One region of the Moellerella wisconsensis genome, then DNA from elsewhere that is predicted to be linked to it. Evidence: predicted binding sites of a transcription regulator. Region 1 holds the regulator's gene; each other region holds the start of a gene.
The links. The regulator CRP, encoded in region 1, controls carbon source genes, mostly activating them, when cyclic AMP is high. The targets are predictions, from matches to a motif close to ATGTGANNNNNNTCACAT.

Region 2: a site for CRP is predicted at 1,797-1,814, ahead of MNY66_RS08660 (sugar transporter). Genes of this name have one in related genera too.
Region 3: a site for CRP is predicted at 2,510-2,527, ahead of cytR (DNA-binding transcriptional regulator CytR). Genes of this name have one in related genera too.
Region 4: a site for CRP is predicted at 2,319-2,336, ahead of serA (phosphoglycerate dehydrogenase). Genes of this name have one in related genera too.

The regions. Positions count from the first base shown of each region.
Region 1 covers NZ_CP093242.1:266,281-270,460, reverse strand. Annotated here, with positions in the region: gene MNY66_RS01130 (hydrolase) at 1-612, shown strand, start outside; gene MNY66_RS01125 (YheU family protein) at 615-833, shown strand; gene MNY66_RS01120 (phosphoribulokinase) at 917-1,780, shown strand; gene MNY66_RS01115 (OsmC family protein) at 1,878-2,285, opposite strand; gene crp (cAMP-activated global transcriptional regulator CRP) at 2,602-3,234, shown strand; gene MNY66_RS17925 (hypothetical protein) at 3,244-3,372, shown strand; gene argD (bifunctional acetylornithine/succinyldiaminopimelate transaminase) at 3,482-4,180, opposite strand, start outside.
Region 2 covers NZ_CP093242.1:1,951,554-1,955,733, reverse strand. Annotated here, with positions in the region: gene MNY66_RS08675 (hypothetical protein) at 146-427, shown strand; gene MNY66_RS08670 (DUF2594 family protein) at 530-751, opposite strand; gene MNY66_RS08665 (NAD(P)H-hydrate dehydratase) at 881-1,738, shown strand; gene MNY66_RS08660 (sugar transporter) at 2,007-3,224, shown strand; gene zinT (metal-binding protein ZinT) at 3,454-4,116, shown strand.
Region 3 covers NZ_CP093242.1:3,488,113-3,492,292, forward strand. Annotated here, with positions in the region: gene rpmE (50S ribosomal protein L31) at 1-9, opposite strand, end outside; gene priA (primosomal protein N') at 245-2,443, shown strand; gene cytR (DNA-binding transcriptional regulator CytR) at 2,726-3,721, shown strand; gene ftsN (cell division protein FtsN) at 3,797-4,180, shown strand, end outside.
Region 4 covers NZ_CP093242.1:2,513,809-2,517,988, forward strand. Annotated here, with positions in the region: gene MNY66_RS11085 (5-formyltetrahydrofolate cyclo-ligase) at 109-699, shown strand; gene serA (phosphoglycerate dehydrogenase) at 876-2,126, opposite strand; gene rpiA (ribose-5-phosphate isomerase RpiA) at 2,530-3,189, opposite strand; gene MNY66_RS11100 (LysR family transcriptional regulator ArgP) at 3,441-4,180, shown strand, end outside.

The DNA of each region.
Region 1 (4,180 bases):
CATTGGCTAACCAAAACTTTTGGTAAAGCGCCAACTGCGGCTGTCGGATATTCACTCGGTGGTAATATGCTCGCGTGCTATTTAGCGGAAGCAGGCAATCAAGCCGAATTAGATGCTGCCGTCGTTGTTTCTGCACCATTAATGCTGGAAGCCTGTTCCCTGCGAATGGAAAAAGGCGTTTCACGCTTTTATCAACGCTATTTATTAAACGGGCTTAAACGCAATGCAACGCGCAAATTAGTCCGTTATCCGGGATCATTACCGCTTAATTTAATTCAATTAAAGAAATTAAAGAAAATCAGAGATTTTGATGATGTGATCACCGCTAAAATTCATGGTTTTTGCGATGCCGATGATTATTATCGCCGTTGTAGCGCCCTTCCTCGGTTACCACAAATCACCAAACCAACATTAATTATTCATGCTAAAGACGATCCTTTTATGGCACCAGAAGTAGTACCTAATTTAGCGTTATTACCTGATAACATTGAATATCAAATGACTGAGCATGGTGGGCATGTGGGATTTGTTAGTGGTACATTCAAGCGCCCAGAAATGTGGTTAGAACAGCGCATTCCACAATGGTTATCTCCTTATTTGGATAAAAAATAATTATGATTATTCCATGGCAAGATATCGCAGCTGATACGCTAGAAAGTTTGATAGAAAGTTTTGTTTTGCGCGAAGGTACTGATTATGGTGCACAAGAAAAATCGCTCGAACAGAAAGTGAATGATGTAAAACGGCAGTTAGCCGCAGGAGAAATTGTGTTAGTCTGGTCAGAATTGCATGAATCGGTTAATTTTATGCCGAAAGATCAATTTCGCCCGTAATTATTCACAGCACTCTGTCACTGTCTAATCACCGATTTTACCGATAGAGCAACCTGTGGAAGCGTAACAGGGAGTCTCCATTAATGTCGCAAAAACACCCAATTATTGCCGTCACTGGTTCAAGTGGTGCTGGTACAACCTCAACTAGCGTAGCTTTCCGTAAAATATTCAATCAATTAAATATCAGCGCTGCTTCAATTGAAGGTGATAGTTTTCACCATTATACGCGACCTGAAATGGATATGGCCATCCGCAAAGCCCGTGAGCAAGGCCGCCATATCAGCTATTTTGGCCCTGAAGCTAATGATTTTTCGTTACTGGAACAAACCTTAGTTGATTATGCTAAAACGGGCACTGGCCGCAGTCGAAAATATCTACATACCTACGATGAAGCCGTCCCTTATGGCTTGCAGCCGGGAATTTTCACGCCATGGGAACCATTGCCCGACAATACGGATATTCTTTTTTATGAGGGCCTACATGGCGGTATTGTAACGCCGGAGCATAATGTAGCACAGCACGTTGATCTATTAGTTGGGGTCGTACCAATTGTTAACTTGGAATGGATTCAGAAATTAATTCGTGACACGACAGAACGGGGTCATTCTCGAGAAGCAGTGATGGATTCAGTGGTGCGCTCAATGGGGGATTATATTAATTTCATTACTCCCCAATTTTCTCGCACTCATATCAACTTTCAACGTGTTCCGACAGTCGATACCTCCAATCCATTTGAAGCCCAAGCCATTCCTTCACAGGATGAAAGTTTTATTGTAATCCGCTTTAATGGCTTATCACATATTGATTTTCCATACTTATTATCGATGATCAACGGATCTTTTATATCAGCAATGAACACTATTGTTGTTCCGGGCGGTAAATTAAGCTTAGCAATGGAATTAATAATGACGCCATTAGTCGAAAAATTAATAAGTGGTAAGAAATAATAATTAAATTGATGCCCTCTTTTATTAAAAACAGTTTATTGTTGATAATTTATTGTGATGGGCATCAAACTTTAAAAAAGTTTAGTAAAAATAAAATTTATTTTAGATTTCTAATTTCAAAACTGTGAGTTACTTTTACCGCTTTTTCTAACATCATAGAAACAGAACAATATTTATCAGCAGAAAGTTTTACTGCTCGTTCAACCATTTTATCGTTTAAGTCATTACCGGAAACAATAAAATGAAGATTAATATAAGTAAAATAACGTGGTATTTCTTCACGACGCTCAGAAGTTAATTTAACTTCACAATCAGTCACTTCATTGCGTCCCTTTTTTAAAATAGATACCACATCAATCGCGCTACATCCGCCAACCGCCATTAAAACCATTTCCATTGGGCTAGGTGCTTTATCTCCAGAATTACCATCCATCATTAATTGATGGCCTGATGCTGACTCACCTAAAAAAGAAAGACCTTCAACCCACTTAACTCTTGCTTCCATGATAATACTCCGCCATATAAATTGATTTTATATTAACTAAAAGACTACCCTTTCATATAATCGCTGGCAATCTGATTACAGATTTATTAAGCTGAAACGAGACAACCAAGACTTTCAGTAATTAATATGTTAAAAATATAAACTGCTAAAACGGGGTAAGATCAATACCGAACAGTATAGTTAAATATATTATATGATTAATATTAACTTGCCTCATTGGGCTTATTAATATGTTAAGCTACTGACTTTAAGCTAACCCACTCAATAAAATTATATTTATCGAGTTAGCTGCAATAACATACAGAGGATAACGCGAATGATTCTCGGCAAGCCACAAACAGACCCGACTCTTGAATGGTTTTTGTCACACTGCCATATTCATAAATATCCATCCAAGAGCACACTGATCCATCAGGGTGAGAAAGCAGAAACACTTTATTATATTGTAAAAGGTTCTGTGGCTGTTTTAATTAAAGATGAAGAAGGCAAAGAGATGATCCTCTCCTATTTAAATCAGGGAGATTTCATCGGTGAGCTTGGGTTATTTGAAGAAGGGCAGGAGCGCTCAGCATGGGTACGTGCCAAAAGTGCTTGTGAAGTTGCTGAAATTTCGTATAAAAAGTTCCGTCAATTAATTCAGGTTAATCCTGATATTTTGATGCGCTTATCAGCACAAATGGCAAGCCGTCTGCAAACCACGTCAGAGAAAGTAGGTAACTTAGCTTTCTTAGACGTAACTGGCCGTATTGCGCAGACACTACTAAGTTTAGCCAAACAACCTGACGCTATGACCCATCCTGATGGTATGCAAATTAAAATTACCCGTCAGGAAATCGGCCAGATCGTGGGATGTTCCCGTGAAACCGTCGGCCGCATTTTAAAAATGCTGGAAGACCAAAACCTGATTTCTGCGCATGGAAAAACAATTGTGGTCTACGGAACACGATAAACATATTCAATGCCCAGTAATACCCGTGTATTAGAACATTCTGTAATACAGACTGTAGTACAAAATGTAGTACAAAATATGCGTGATAAAACATTACGATTTATCACGTTACAAATCGCCATTGAGCTGCGCGTATAAAATTAATTGTTCAATCTACGCCATAGCAAATCAATCGGTGTCAGAGATAAACCAGTGCTTATCATCACGATAGCACTGGTTTATTGTCAAATAACAAATATTTGCATTTTTATGCAATTAAACCTGCAATTGCCAGCTCCAATTTTTTCATGCCTTCTGTAATATCTTCAGTAGGAATAATCAGTGATGGTGTAAAACGTAGAACGTTTTGCCCGGCATTTAGCATCATTACGCCTTCATGGGCGCAAGCTTGTAATATCTCTTTCGATTTATTTTTCAATGGCCCAGTTAATTCCGCGCCAATTAATAAACCTAAGCCTCGGATCTCATCAAATACGGCATATTTGCTATTAATCTCGTGTAGATAATTAATAAATAACTGGCGGCGAACTTCAACGCCCTGTAAAACGTCAGGCGTATTAATAATATCAAAAGCCGCATTACCTACTGCGCAGGCCAATGGGTTTCCACCATACGTTGTTCCGTGAGTTCCTGGCCCCATCGCTTGTGCTATTTCTGCGGTAGTTAACATAGCACTAATCGGGAAGCCACCACCTAACGCTTTAGCTGTGGTCAAAATATCTGGAGTAATACCATAATGCATATAAGAGAACAATTTACCTGTCCGTCCCATACCACTTTGAACTTCATCAAAAACTAATAGCGCTTGATTTTCATCGCACAACTTACGAACACCCTGCATAAACTCAGTAGTTGCAGCAATAACCCCACCCTCACCTTGCACTGGCTCTAACACTACAGCACAAGTATGATCATCAATTACCGCTTTTAATGCCGCTAAATCATT
Region 2 (4,180 bases), 1.7 Mb from region 1:
TGAATATGATGAATATCATGGATAAATAATTTTATCGCGATAAGCTGCTACTCTATTAAGAGTTAATATTAATAGCTAATTGAACTGTCATATTGGATAAATACACTATATTAGACAATAAGTAAAACCTTGCAGAGGAAGCTTTATGGATACGTTAGTCACAACATTAGTATTCGGTAATGATTTTATTAACGCGGTTAATCCTGCGCGCTTGATCCCGTTTAAATTTGAAATATATCAAAATGATCAGGGATTCTATCATCGTATGTATAAAGAAGTGGGGATGGCGGCGGCTAATCTAGGGCAGGTGTATAAAGTCTGGGCTTTTGAAGAGCAAAAAAGCTGGGAGCACGGAAACAAGCAAATCCAATTAGCCGATTATATTGCACATTGCCAAGATCTTTATGCGGGAAAAGTTAAAGACTAGCACGTAATAGGCCGCGCAAGCGGGGGGGCTAAAAAAGCCCTTTCAGGATAGGTGATGCACTGAAGGGGCTAAAATATCCTATTCAACAAGCAAGCTATTATCTTATTGGCGATAAGCTGTTTTAATTTGTTCTAAGGTGCTTTTATAGGTTTCTGCTTGGCTGCAATCTTCCATTGCGGCAACTTCACGATCCATCTTGATCAATATTTTACCGGCATCGGCTTGACCTAATGCTTTAAGCATATGAGTTAATAGATTTTTTAAACAAGTGACTTCGTCAGCCAATACATTGATATCTGCAGGTGTTGGGAAATTGTTTTTCATTGCTATATTCCTTGAAATTTACTGAATGATTGACTAATTTTACCATAAAAGAATCGGTTAAAATTTAAAAAAAACCAATTAAACATGACTATTAAATTTATCTAATTTATACAGTCTGGAGGGTAAACCATGCTGACGCAAGCCGAAAAAGACTTATTAGCCCAACGATTCCCTTATTTAACGGCTGTTCGCCCTGAAGATAGTAATAAAGGTACCTTTGGCACTTTGGGAATTATTGGCAGCGCTCCACAAATGAATGGCGCTTGTGTATTAGCAGGAAGTGCGGCATTAAAAACCGGCTGCGGTAAAGTTATTATTGGTTTTAATCAAAATAAATTACCCTTAGCAATAGTAGAGAATGCACCTGAACTAATATTAAATATTGCTAATGAGTTAATTAATAATAAGCATATCACCGCATGGGTGATTGGCTGTGGATTAGGAATACAATCAGCTGCGGTTATATTAATAAAAAATATGTTGCAGTATATTAATAATGGAGCCAAAGTTTTAATTGATGCAGATGGGCTGAATATATTATCAATACAGGCTGAAGCGATAAAATTAACTGAAAATTGTATTATTACGCCGCATCCTAAAGAGGCATCAAGATTATTAGCTTGTAGTGTGGAAAAAATACAACAAAATAGAGTTGAAAGTGCAATAAAACTAGCAGGAATATATCATTGTTGGGTAGTATTAAAAGGCCATGCAACAGTGATTGCTGCGCCTAATGGAAAAACTTGGATTAATGAAACGGGAAATTCTGGATTAGCGACTGCTGGGAGTGGCGATGTATTATCCGGTATTATTGGTAGTTTGCTGGCCCAAAATATCCCGCTTTCAGAAGCTGCACAGGCTGGAGTATGGTTACATGGTAAAGCGGCAGACGACTTAGTATCACAAGGTATTGGTCCGATCGGTTTGACTGCACATGAATTAATTAATTCTGTAAGAATGCTACGGAATCAGCTAGTTAGACGATAATGAGTGATTATTTTTGCCAATTAAATTGAATCGTTGTTCATTTTAAAACCCCTCATAAACGTGATATAGTCCACATATATTGCGTTTTCACTATTTTGTTAATGTGACATTTTAGTTTGCAATAACAAAAATGCCTGAAAAACTTATTGATTGTCCGTAGTACACAATAATATCTAATTACTATTGTGTATTTTATATATCGGCTATTACGTTATATATTAAGGGCTAAATATTGTGTGCCATGTTTTACGGATTAAGCAAATAAACTATGAACAATATATCACAGGTTTCTAGAAAAACGGCATGGACTCGGGTTATCGCCTTATCTATTGCTGCTTTTGTTTTTAATACCACTGAATTTGTGCCCGTCGCTTTATTAAGTGATATAGCGGAAAGTTTTAATATGTCAGCGGCACATACTGGGTTGATAATAACTATTTATGCTTGGGTTGTGGCATTAATGTCATTACCGTTAATGTTATTAACCAGTAAAATTGAGCGTCGAAAATTATTAGCGATTTTATTTATTATTTTCGTTATCAGCCATATCGTTTCAGGCTTCGCTTGGAGCTTCGAGGTATTGGTTGGCGGACGCATTGGGATAGCTTTATCACATGCGGTATTCTGGTCGATAACAGCCTCATTAGCTATTAGGGTAGCCCCGCCGGGCAAAAAAGCTCAAGCTCTAGGGCTATTGGCCACCGGAACTGCTTTAGCGACGGTACTTGGGTTACCGATAGGACGAATTATTGGCCAATGGCTCGGCTGGCGAGTTACCTTTTTATGCATTGGTGCTATCGCCTTATTTACTATGATTATACTGGTACGTTTTTTACCGAAATTGCCGAGCGAACATTCCGGTACTTTTAAAAGTTTGCCGATAATTTTAAAACGGCCTGCACTGGTTGGTATTTTCGCATTAACCGTGATTGTGATGACCGCACACTTTACGGCATATAGCTATATTGAGCCTTTTGTACGTGAAGTGGCTCGTCAAAGTGAAGATTTCACCACCTTGATTTTATTAATTTTTGGTGGCGCAGGGATTATTGGTAGTGTGATTTTTGGTCGCTATAGTAATAAATTAGGATTGGTTTTCTTACCGGCAGCGATAGCGATGTTAACCGTGAGTTTGTTATTTTTAATGAAGGTAGGCGGTGAAAGTTGGTCATTAATTCTGCTGACTATTTTCTGGGGAATGGCGATTATGTGTATTGGTTTAGGTATGCAGGTTAAAGTTATTGATTTATCACCGGATGCGACTGACCTATCAATGGCTATTTTCTCTGGTATTGTTAATTTAGGTATTGGTGGCGGGGCGTTATTGGGGAACCAAGTGATCACCCATTTAGGGATGACTAATATCGGCTATGTGGGGGCTGGGTTAAGCTTTCTGTCTCTGTTATGGTGCGTATATATCTTTAGGCGTTATCGTCAGGCGTTTAGTGAAATTACACCACCGGCAGCGAGTTCAACCTCTATTTAAATTAAACTACGTGACGCTGTCACGATAGACTTAATTCCGTACCGTGAGACTTGACGGTCGTATTCGAGTCAAATTTAGTCATATAACCCGAGTTTATCGTGCCTTATTTTATAGGCCATAAGCTCGGGTTTTTTATCTTAATTGTTCTGTAAAAAAATCTTGTGATCAATAAGTGTTATGTTATAACATAATCTAGAATCACATAACTTTATTGACAGGATCAGCTTTCATGACACGTAACTCATTGTTTATATCTTTAGTCGCCTTAGCGGGTAGTGTTTCATTTTTTAGTATTTCTGCATTAGCGCATGGTGGGCATAGCCACAGCCATCCGCCACAAACCGAAGAAGTACGTTTGGCAAGTGAAGGTATATTTAAGGATGATGCTGTCAAAAATCGGCCCTTGAGTAATTGGGATGGAGTCTGGCAGTCAGTTAACCCCTATTTATTAAATGGTGATTTAGATCCTGTTTTACAGGCAAAAGCGCAAAAAGATCCGCAAAAAAACGTGGAGCAATATCGTCAATATTATAAAATGGGCTATGCGACTGATATAGATATGATTGGTATCGAAGATAACGTGATTGAATTCCATCAAGGCGATAAGGTCAGCGCCTGTGAATATCATTATTCTGGTTTTAAAATATTACACTATGCTTCAGGTAAGAAGGGCGTACGTTATTTATTTGAATGTGCTAAAGGCGATGCTGATGCTCCGAAATATGTACAATTTAGCGATCACATTATTCAGCCGCAACAATCAGCCCATTTTCATATTTACATGGGAAATAGCTCGCAGGAAAAATTATTAGAGCAAATGGACAACTGGCCAACCTATTATCCATACTCATTAAATGCCGCACAAATTGTCGATGAAATGTTACATCATTAATATATTCAGCTATAAAAAATAACTTTTCATGATTAAAACCCACTTAAAACAGTATTAAGTGGGT
Region 3 (4,180 bases), 360 kb from region 1:
TTTTTTCATGGGAAAACCTCTATTAAGGCCGTGTCGCCATCCCGCCCTAACGCCGGACACCACACGTCGTGTTAATTATAAATTAGGATATTTTTATTGGTAAAAATCGATACCAAAGGCGGCGGATCATACAGAAAAACTATTTAGCCTGCAATGAAAACCGTGCTTGTTTTATGGTACTCTTATTCACTTATGTTCGCAAAATTGTCTAGAGGCGCTTAAAAAAACGCTCGGGGATCCACTTATGGTTGTCGTTCAGGTTGCCTTACCTGTACCTTTAAATCGTTCTTTTGACTATCTGCTCTCCGAGAATATGCCTGCCCCCGTAGTAGGGGCTCGGGTCATGGTTCCTTTTGGCCGACGCCAAGCTTTAGGGGTGGTTACAGCTATCACTGACAAAAGTGAATTCACTGCCGAACAGCTGAAACCTATCGATACCGTACTTGATCAAGCAACGCTCTTCCCTGATGATCTGTGGCAACTGCTGCTATGGTCTTCACAGTATTATCACTATCCGATTGGCGAAGTGTTATTTCACGCAATGCCGACGTTATTACGCCAAGGGAAACCAGCTGAGTTTTCCCCGATTTGGCAATGGCAGATAACGGAACAAGGTAAAGCCGTTGATATCACAACATTAAAGCGTTCACCTAAACAACAACAAGCATTAGCTCAATTACTGCGCCAACCTATTTATCGCCATCAAGTAAGTGAATTTGAGCTCAGCGAAACCGCATTACAATCATTAAAGAAAAAAAATCTGGTCAATTTATATCCGATACAACCGGTTGCTATCGCTTGGCAAGATAACTTTGCTGTGTCAGAGGAACGATTACGGCTAAATACAGAGCAAGCGACTGCCGTTGGCGCTATTCGAGCACAAGATGATCAATTTTCACCTTGGTTATTAGCCGGTATTACTGGTTCAGGTAAAACTGAGGTTTATCTCAGCGTACTGGAAAATATTTTAGCCCAAGGACGACAAGCATTAGTTTTAGTCCCCGAAATTGGCTTAACACCACAAACTATTCGTCGGTTTAGCCGGCGTTTCAAAGCCCCCGTAGATGTATTACATTCCGGTTTAAATGATAGCGAACGATTAGCTGTTTGGTTGCGTGCTCAGCGAGGTGATACTGCCATCGTTATTGGTACACGCTCGGCCTTATTTACCCCATTCTCACGTTTGGGGATCATTATTATCGATGAAGAGCACGACAGTTCTTATAAACAACAAGATGGCTGGCGTTATCACGCCCGTGATTTGGCGGTATTCCGTGCCAAAAAAGAACATATTCCAATTGTCATGGGAACTGCAACACCATCATTAGAAACGCTGTGTAATGTGCAACAAGGCAAATATCAGCGGCTAAACCTGACTCAGCGTGCAGGGAATGCAAAACCTGCTATTCAACATTTAATTGATTTAAAAGGACAACCATTAAAGCATGGACTGTCACATTTGCTTATCCAGCATATTGGCGAACATCTCGCCCGCGATAATCAAGTAATCTTATTTCTTAATCGTCGAGGTTATTCGCCGGCTCTTATTTGCCATGAATGTGGCTGGATAGCCGAATGCCCACGTTGCGATCATTATTACACGCTACATCAACATCACCGGCAATTACGTTGCCATCACTGCGACAGCCAACGTCCCGTGCCAAAACAATGCCCAGAATGTGGATCAACCCAATTAGTTCCCGTCGGGATGGGGACCGAGCAACTGGAAGAAGGGATCCAGGAGATCTTCCCACAAACTCCCATTACTCGAATTGATCGTGATACCACCAGCCGCAAAGGCGCATTAGAACAGCAATTAAACGAAGTTAGTGCGGGAGGTGCTCGTATCTTAATTGGTACTCAGATGTTAGCCAAAGGCCATCATTTTCCAGATGTGACACTAGTCGCATTATTAGATGTCGATGGCGCACTCTTTTCGAGCGACTTTCGAGCTGCTGAGCGCTTTGCTCAATTATATGTGCAAGTTTCTGGCCGAGCTGGGCGGGCGGGTAAGCAAGGAGATGTCTTTTTACAAACGCATCATCCTGAACATCCATTATTAATGACCTTACTAGAACAAGGTTACGATGCGTTTGCAACAGAAGCCCTAGAAGAACGCAGTACGGTTCAATTACCCCCTTATACCAGTCATATTATGATCCGTTCAGAAGATCATAATAATCAACAAGCCCCGCAATTTTTACACAATCTGCGCCACTATATTGAACAGCATCCTGATCGTGATGACAAATTATGGATTATGGGGCCATCACCTGCAATTCAAGCGAAACGCGGCGGGCGATTTCGCTGGCAATTATTACTGCAACATCCTTCACGGCTCTATTTACAACGCCTAATGACTCGATTGATCCCAGAAATCCAATCTTACCCTGAAAGCCGTAAAGTAAAATGGAATATTGATGTCGATCCTACTGACGGGTAATTTTATGATATCTACTTATTTGAAGTAATAACATGATTAACTATTTAGCCAGTTAATATTTTATTTTTGCGAAGTAGCTCTAATAAATGACATAAGTCACACTTTTTATGCAAACTAAGTAACAGTTTAAGTTTATAAAAAGTTTAGAATAACCAGCTAATAGGGATCATGTTAGCTACCTCGAGTAGCTGCATGACATTTAAGTTTATTCAAAAAGCAATCGATTAACTTAATCGCGAGGGATGTGTAGTGGAACAACGAAATGATAGCGGGGCTGCCACGATGAAAGATGTTGCAGATGCTGCAGGGGTATCAACAGCCACAGTATCAAGAACGCTGATGAATCCTGAAAAAGTCTCCTCACAAACTCGACAAAAGGTTGAACAAGCAGTTTTGGATGTCGGCTATTTTCCACATAATTTATCGCGTAATTTTAAACGCAATGAATCGAAAACAATCTTGGTTATTGTTCCTGACATCAGTGATCCTTTTTTCAGTGAAGTAATTTGTGGGATTGAAAATGTAGCCGCTCAAGAAGGCTATTTAATCTTAATTGGCGACTGTAAGCATCAGCAAAAACAAGAACATGCTTTTATTAATCTGATTATCACCAAACAAATTGATGGCATGGTTCTGCTCGGTTCAAATATTCCCTTTGACGCATCGACCGAAGAACAAAAAAATCTTCCGCCAATGGTCATGGCCAATGAATTTACTCCAGAACTAAAATTACCCACCGTGCATATAGATAATCTAACTTCGTCATTTAATGCGACCCATTATCTTCAGAAGCTCGGACATCGACGTATCGCTTGTATTACTGGGCCAGAAGATATGCCGCTGTGTAAATATCGCTTAGAAGGATATAAAAAAGCCATGCTACGCACTGGCGATAAAGTGCGTGAAGATTATATTATCCGTAGTGACTTCAGCCATGAAGGCGGAGCTAAAGCCACCAAAAGACTGCTTACTATGCCAGAACCCCCCACCGCGATTTTCTGCCATAATGATATGATGGCACTGGGCGCAATGTGGCAAGCCAAGCGTATGGGGCTTAAATTACCAAGCGCTCTATCTGTAGTCGGTTTTGATAATTTAAAACTCTCACAATATAGTGACCCACCGCTTACTACTATCGGCCAACCGCGTTTTGAAATTGGTAGTCAGGCAATGAAATTGCTGTTAGATCAACTGCAAGGACACAATATTAATGTCGGTTCTTGCCTGTTAGATGCTGATTTAATTATTCGTGAGAGTGCTCAAGCGCCTAAAAGCTAGGCAAAATGACTCAGGTTAAGTAACATGTGTCACCGTATATAACATTTATTATTAATAACTCAGTGAATTAACATTGTGGCACAGAGAGATTACGTAGCTCGCGGGCGCACCGCCGCCCGTCGAAAAAAAGGACCGGGCAAAAAGAAACAGCCTCAAGGATTATCCAAAACAACATTAACTGTTGCGGTGGTGATCGTCATCGTATTTATTGGTGGGCTGTTCTTTATTACCCAAAATAAAAAAGATGTACCTCAAACCGTTGAAGCCATTAAATCGGTAAAACCAGCAAATACCCTGCCGCCAAAACCTGAAGAGCGCTGGCGTTATATTAAGGAGCTGGAAAATCGCGGTGTCGACATTCCAAATATTCCCGAGCTGAATAGCGGTGGGACGAATATCGTACGCCCATCAGATTTAACCGCTGAACAACGTAAATTATTGGAGCAAATAGATTCAGAT
Region 4 (4,180 bases), 1.3 Mb from region 1:
AGCTATTACTCTACCCTATCGTCATCTATCAGTTTTCTCTCTTCAGCTATTACCAGCTATACTAGGATCATAACTTTCTAGCTCCTTCATCATACTGGGCTCTATTCTATGCTTGAGAACGATGTTCAACTCAGAAAAAGTATCCGCCAACAAATAAGGCAAAAACGCCAGCAATTAACTAAAAGCCAGCAACAGCAGGCGGCTCAATATATTAGCCAGCAAGTTTTAACTGATCCCAAAGTTCAGTCCGCTCAAACTATCGCGTTATTTTTATCTTTTGATGGCGAAATCGACACTATGCCGTTAATCCAGCAACTTTGGCAGCGAGGAAAACAAGTTTATTTGCCAGTCTTACACCCTTTTAATCGACACAGTTTATTATTTTTAGCCTATACGCCAACAACTCAACTGATTAAAAATCGCTTTAATATCCAGCAACCAGCACTTGATGTCCAGCAAGTATTACCGCTCAATCAATTAGATATTATGCTGATCCCGTTAGTTGCTTTTGATCTTATTGGCCAACGGCTAGGAATGGGGGGAGGATTTTATGACCGGATCTTAGCCGGTTGGCAGCAAAAGGGATTTTATCCGATTGGGCTAGCACATCAATGCCAACAAGTGGATAAATTACCCTCCGCTACTTGGGATATACCGCTGCCAGAAATAATTACCCCTCAAAAGATTTGGCGATGGTAATAAAAAAATGCATTAAAAGACCAAACGTTAACTCGATTTATAACCACACAAAAAAGCCGGCACTGAACTCATCCTCAATGCCGACTTTATTCAACGTTAACTACTTTTCGTATTACATTTCTAATCACATATTATCGCAGTCAACACCGTGACAAGGCGAAAAATAACCAATAAATTTAGAACAATAAGCGAGCACGGATTGTTCCTGGTAACTGTTTAAGCTGTAGCAGCGTTTCGCCCGTTTGTTTTGGTTCTTGCGTTGTAATATCAATGACCACATAACCAATATTTCCACTAGTACGCAGATATTGACCAACTACGTTGATATTATTTTCCATAAACACTTGGTTTATGCTGTTCATCATGCCGGGGCGATTTTCATGAATGTGCAGTAAACGGTTAGTATCATCGCCATGTACCGGCAATGAAACCTCAGGGAAATTGACTGCAGATAACGTCGAGCCATTATCTGAGTACTTCGCTAATTTACTCGCAACTTCTAAGCCGATATTTTCTTGTGCTTCGACGGTTGAACCCCCGATATGCGGCGTTAGAATAACATTATCGAACTTAATTAATTCAGAAATGAATGGATCATTAGGATTGTCGTTGCTTGCAGGTTCACTAGGGAAGACATCCACTGCTGCACCGGATAAATGTTTGCTTTCTAGTGCTTCGCTCAACGCGGGAATATCAACCACGGTTCCACGAGAAGCATTAATCAAAATTGAGCCCGGCTTCATCAACTCAAATTGTTCTTTCGCAAACATATTTTTAGTAGAAGGGGTTTCTGGAACATGTAGAGTGACTACATCGCTCATATTTAGCAGCTCTGCTAGCGTACGGACTTGAGTTGCATTACCTAATGGCAGTTTATTCTCGATATCATAAAAATAGACATCCATACCGATACTTTCTGCTAATATGCTCAGTTGCGTTCCTATATGCCCGTAACCAATAATCCCCAGTTTTTTACCTCGCGCCTCATAGCATCCTTTAGCTTGTTTATCCCAGATACCACGATGAGCTTTCATATTGGCTTCAGGAATACGACGCATCAAGAGTAATAGTTGACCTAATACCATTTCAGCCACAGAACGAGTGTTGGAGAAAGGCGCATTAAATACAGGGATACCGCGTACTGCGGCTGCATTTAAATCAACTTGGTTAGTACCAATACAGAAACAACCCACTGCAACCAGTTTTTCTGCTACCGCAAAAATTTCTTCAGTAAGATGAGTTCGAGAGCGGATCCCTACAAAGCGTGCATCTTTAATCGCTTCTTTTAATTCTTCTTCCGATAATGCACCTTTATGATATTCGATATTAGTGTAACCCGCAGCACGTAGATTATCGACAGCGCTCTGATGTACACCTTCTAATAATAAAAATTTTATTTTGTCTTTCTCTAAAGATACCTTGACCATTTGCCCTACCCTATCATGCTTAAGTATTTGTGACGTTCAGGAGTGATATAAACAACATAACAAAAAACAGCATAGTATCAATACAATCGATTGCTTCCTCTGTAGGATAAATAACAGTAAAAAAGAAGTTATACGAAATAATATGAAACTAGATAAGATAAAATCAGGATTTAGACAATTGCAGAATGATTTATGTGATATATATCACCAAAATAGCGGGTTAATAAATAATTAAAATATTTTTACGATAAGGTTTTAATAGATAAATCGGTTAACTATAGGTATTCAATAAATTCAAAAATAATCCGAAAGTTAGTTTAAAAAAAAACGCCCAATCAAAATTAGGCGTTATGATACCAATCGCTGAAGCTTATAATGACCGCAATACAAACATCATAGTAAATTATGCTTTAATTGTTTTCACGCCTTCGCTAGTACCCATAAGTACGATATCCGCACCTCGATGAGCAAATAATCCGACAGTCACTACGCCGGCAATTTGATTGATTTTTTGTTCTAATTCCTGCGGATTAACGATCGCTAGATTATGTACATCCAAGATTACATTGCCATTATCCGTCACCACGTTCTGACGATACTCAGGCATTCCACCTAGTTTAACTAATTCACGAGCTACATAGCTGCGTGCCATTGGAATGACTTCTACCGGTAATGGAAAATTACCTAAAACATCCACTTGTTTGGATTGATCGACAATACAAATAAATGTCTTGGCAATCGCGGCTACAATTTTCTCGCGAGTTAGTGCCGCACCACCACCTTTGATCATATTCATATGGTGATCAACTTCATCGGCGCCATCAACATAAATATCTAATGAATCCACTTCATTACAATCAAAAACAGGAATACCCAACGCTTTTAATTTCTGGGTGGAGACCTCAGAGCTTGATACAGCTCCTTCGATTTGGCCTTTCATCGTAGCCAATGCATCAATAAAATGCGCAGCGGTTGATCCGGTACCAACGCCAACAATTGTTCCTGGTTTGACATATTCTAATGCTGCCCAACCAACTGCTTTTTTTAATTCATCCTGAGTCATATTTAGCCTTTCTGTGTAGGTAAGTTGATATATCTAACAGGGTCGAAGCTACATCAAGTGGCTTCACTTCGATAGAGCAATTATTCTAATATCGCGTTTAACTATACTAATTTGAAATATACTGACTTGAACTATGCTGATTAGTATAAACAATATTTCAAGTGTTCTGGTGAAAATTATGGCATAGTAAAAATAGAGTACCAACAGAATAAAATAGAATAAAAACAAACTATAGAAAGGAGAGTTCTGAGATGAAGCGTCCTGATTATCGCGCGCTACAGGCACTGGATGCAGTCATCCGCGAGCGAGGATTTGAACGGGCTGCCCAAAAGCTGTGTATCACGCAATCCGCTGTATCACAACGGATCAAACAATTGGAAAATTTATTTGGTCAACCGCTGCTGGTAAGAACCGTTCCGCCACATCCTACTGAACAAGGGCAAAAACTGCTGGCGCTATTACATCAAGTTGAATTACTTGAAGAACAATGGCTTGGCGATGAAAATGGCGGTTCTACTCCGTTATTGCTTTCTTTAGCTGTGAATGCTGATAGCCTCGCAACTTGGTTATTACCGGCATTAAATCCGGTGTTAATCAATAGCCCCATACGCTTGAATATTCAAGTTGAAGATGAAACACGGACGCAAGAAAGATTACGCCGTGGTGAAGTGGTTGGCGCGATAAGTATTCAGCCACAACCCTTACCAGGCTGTTTAGTCGACAAACTTGGGGCTTTAGATTATCTGTTTGTAGCTTCACCTCAGTTTGCTCAGCGTTACTTTCCGGGCGGTGTCACCCGTACAGCGTTATTAAAAGCCCCTGCGGTTGCTTTCGATCATCTTGATGATATGCATCAGGCTTTTTTGCAACAAAACTTTGGATTATCACCGGGCAGTGTTCCTTGCCATATCGTTAATTCTTCTGAGGCCTTTGTCCAATTAGCTAAACAGGGATCGACCTGCTGTATGATCCCGCATTTACAAATTGCCAA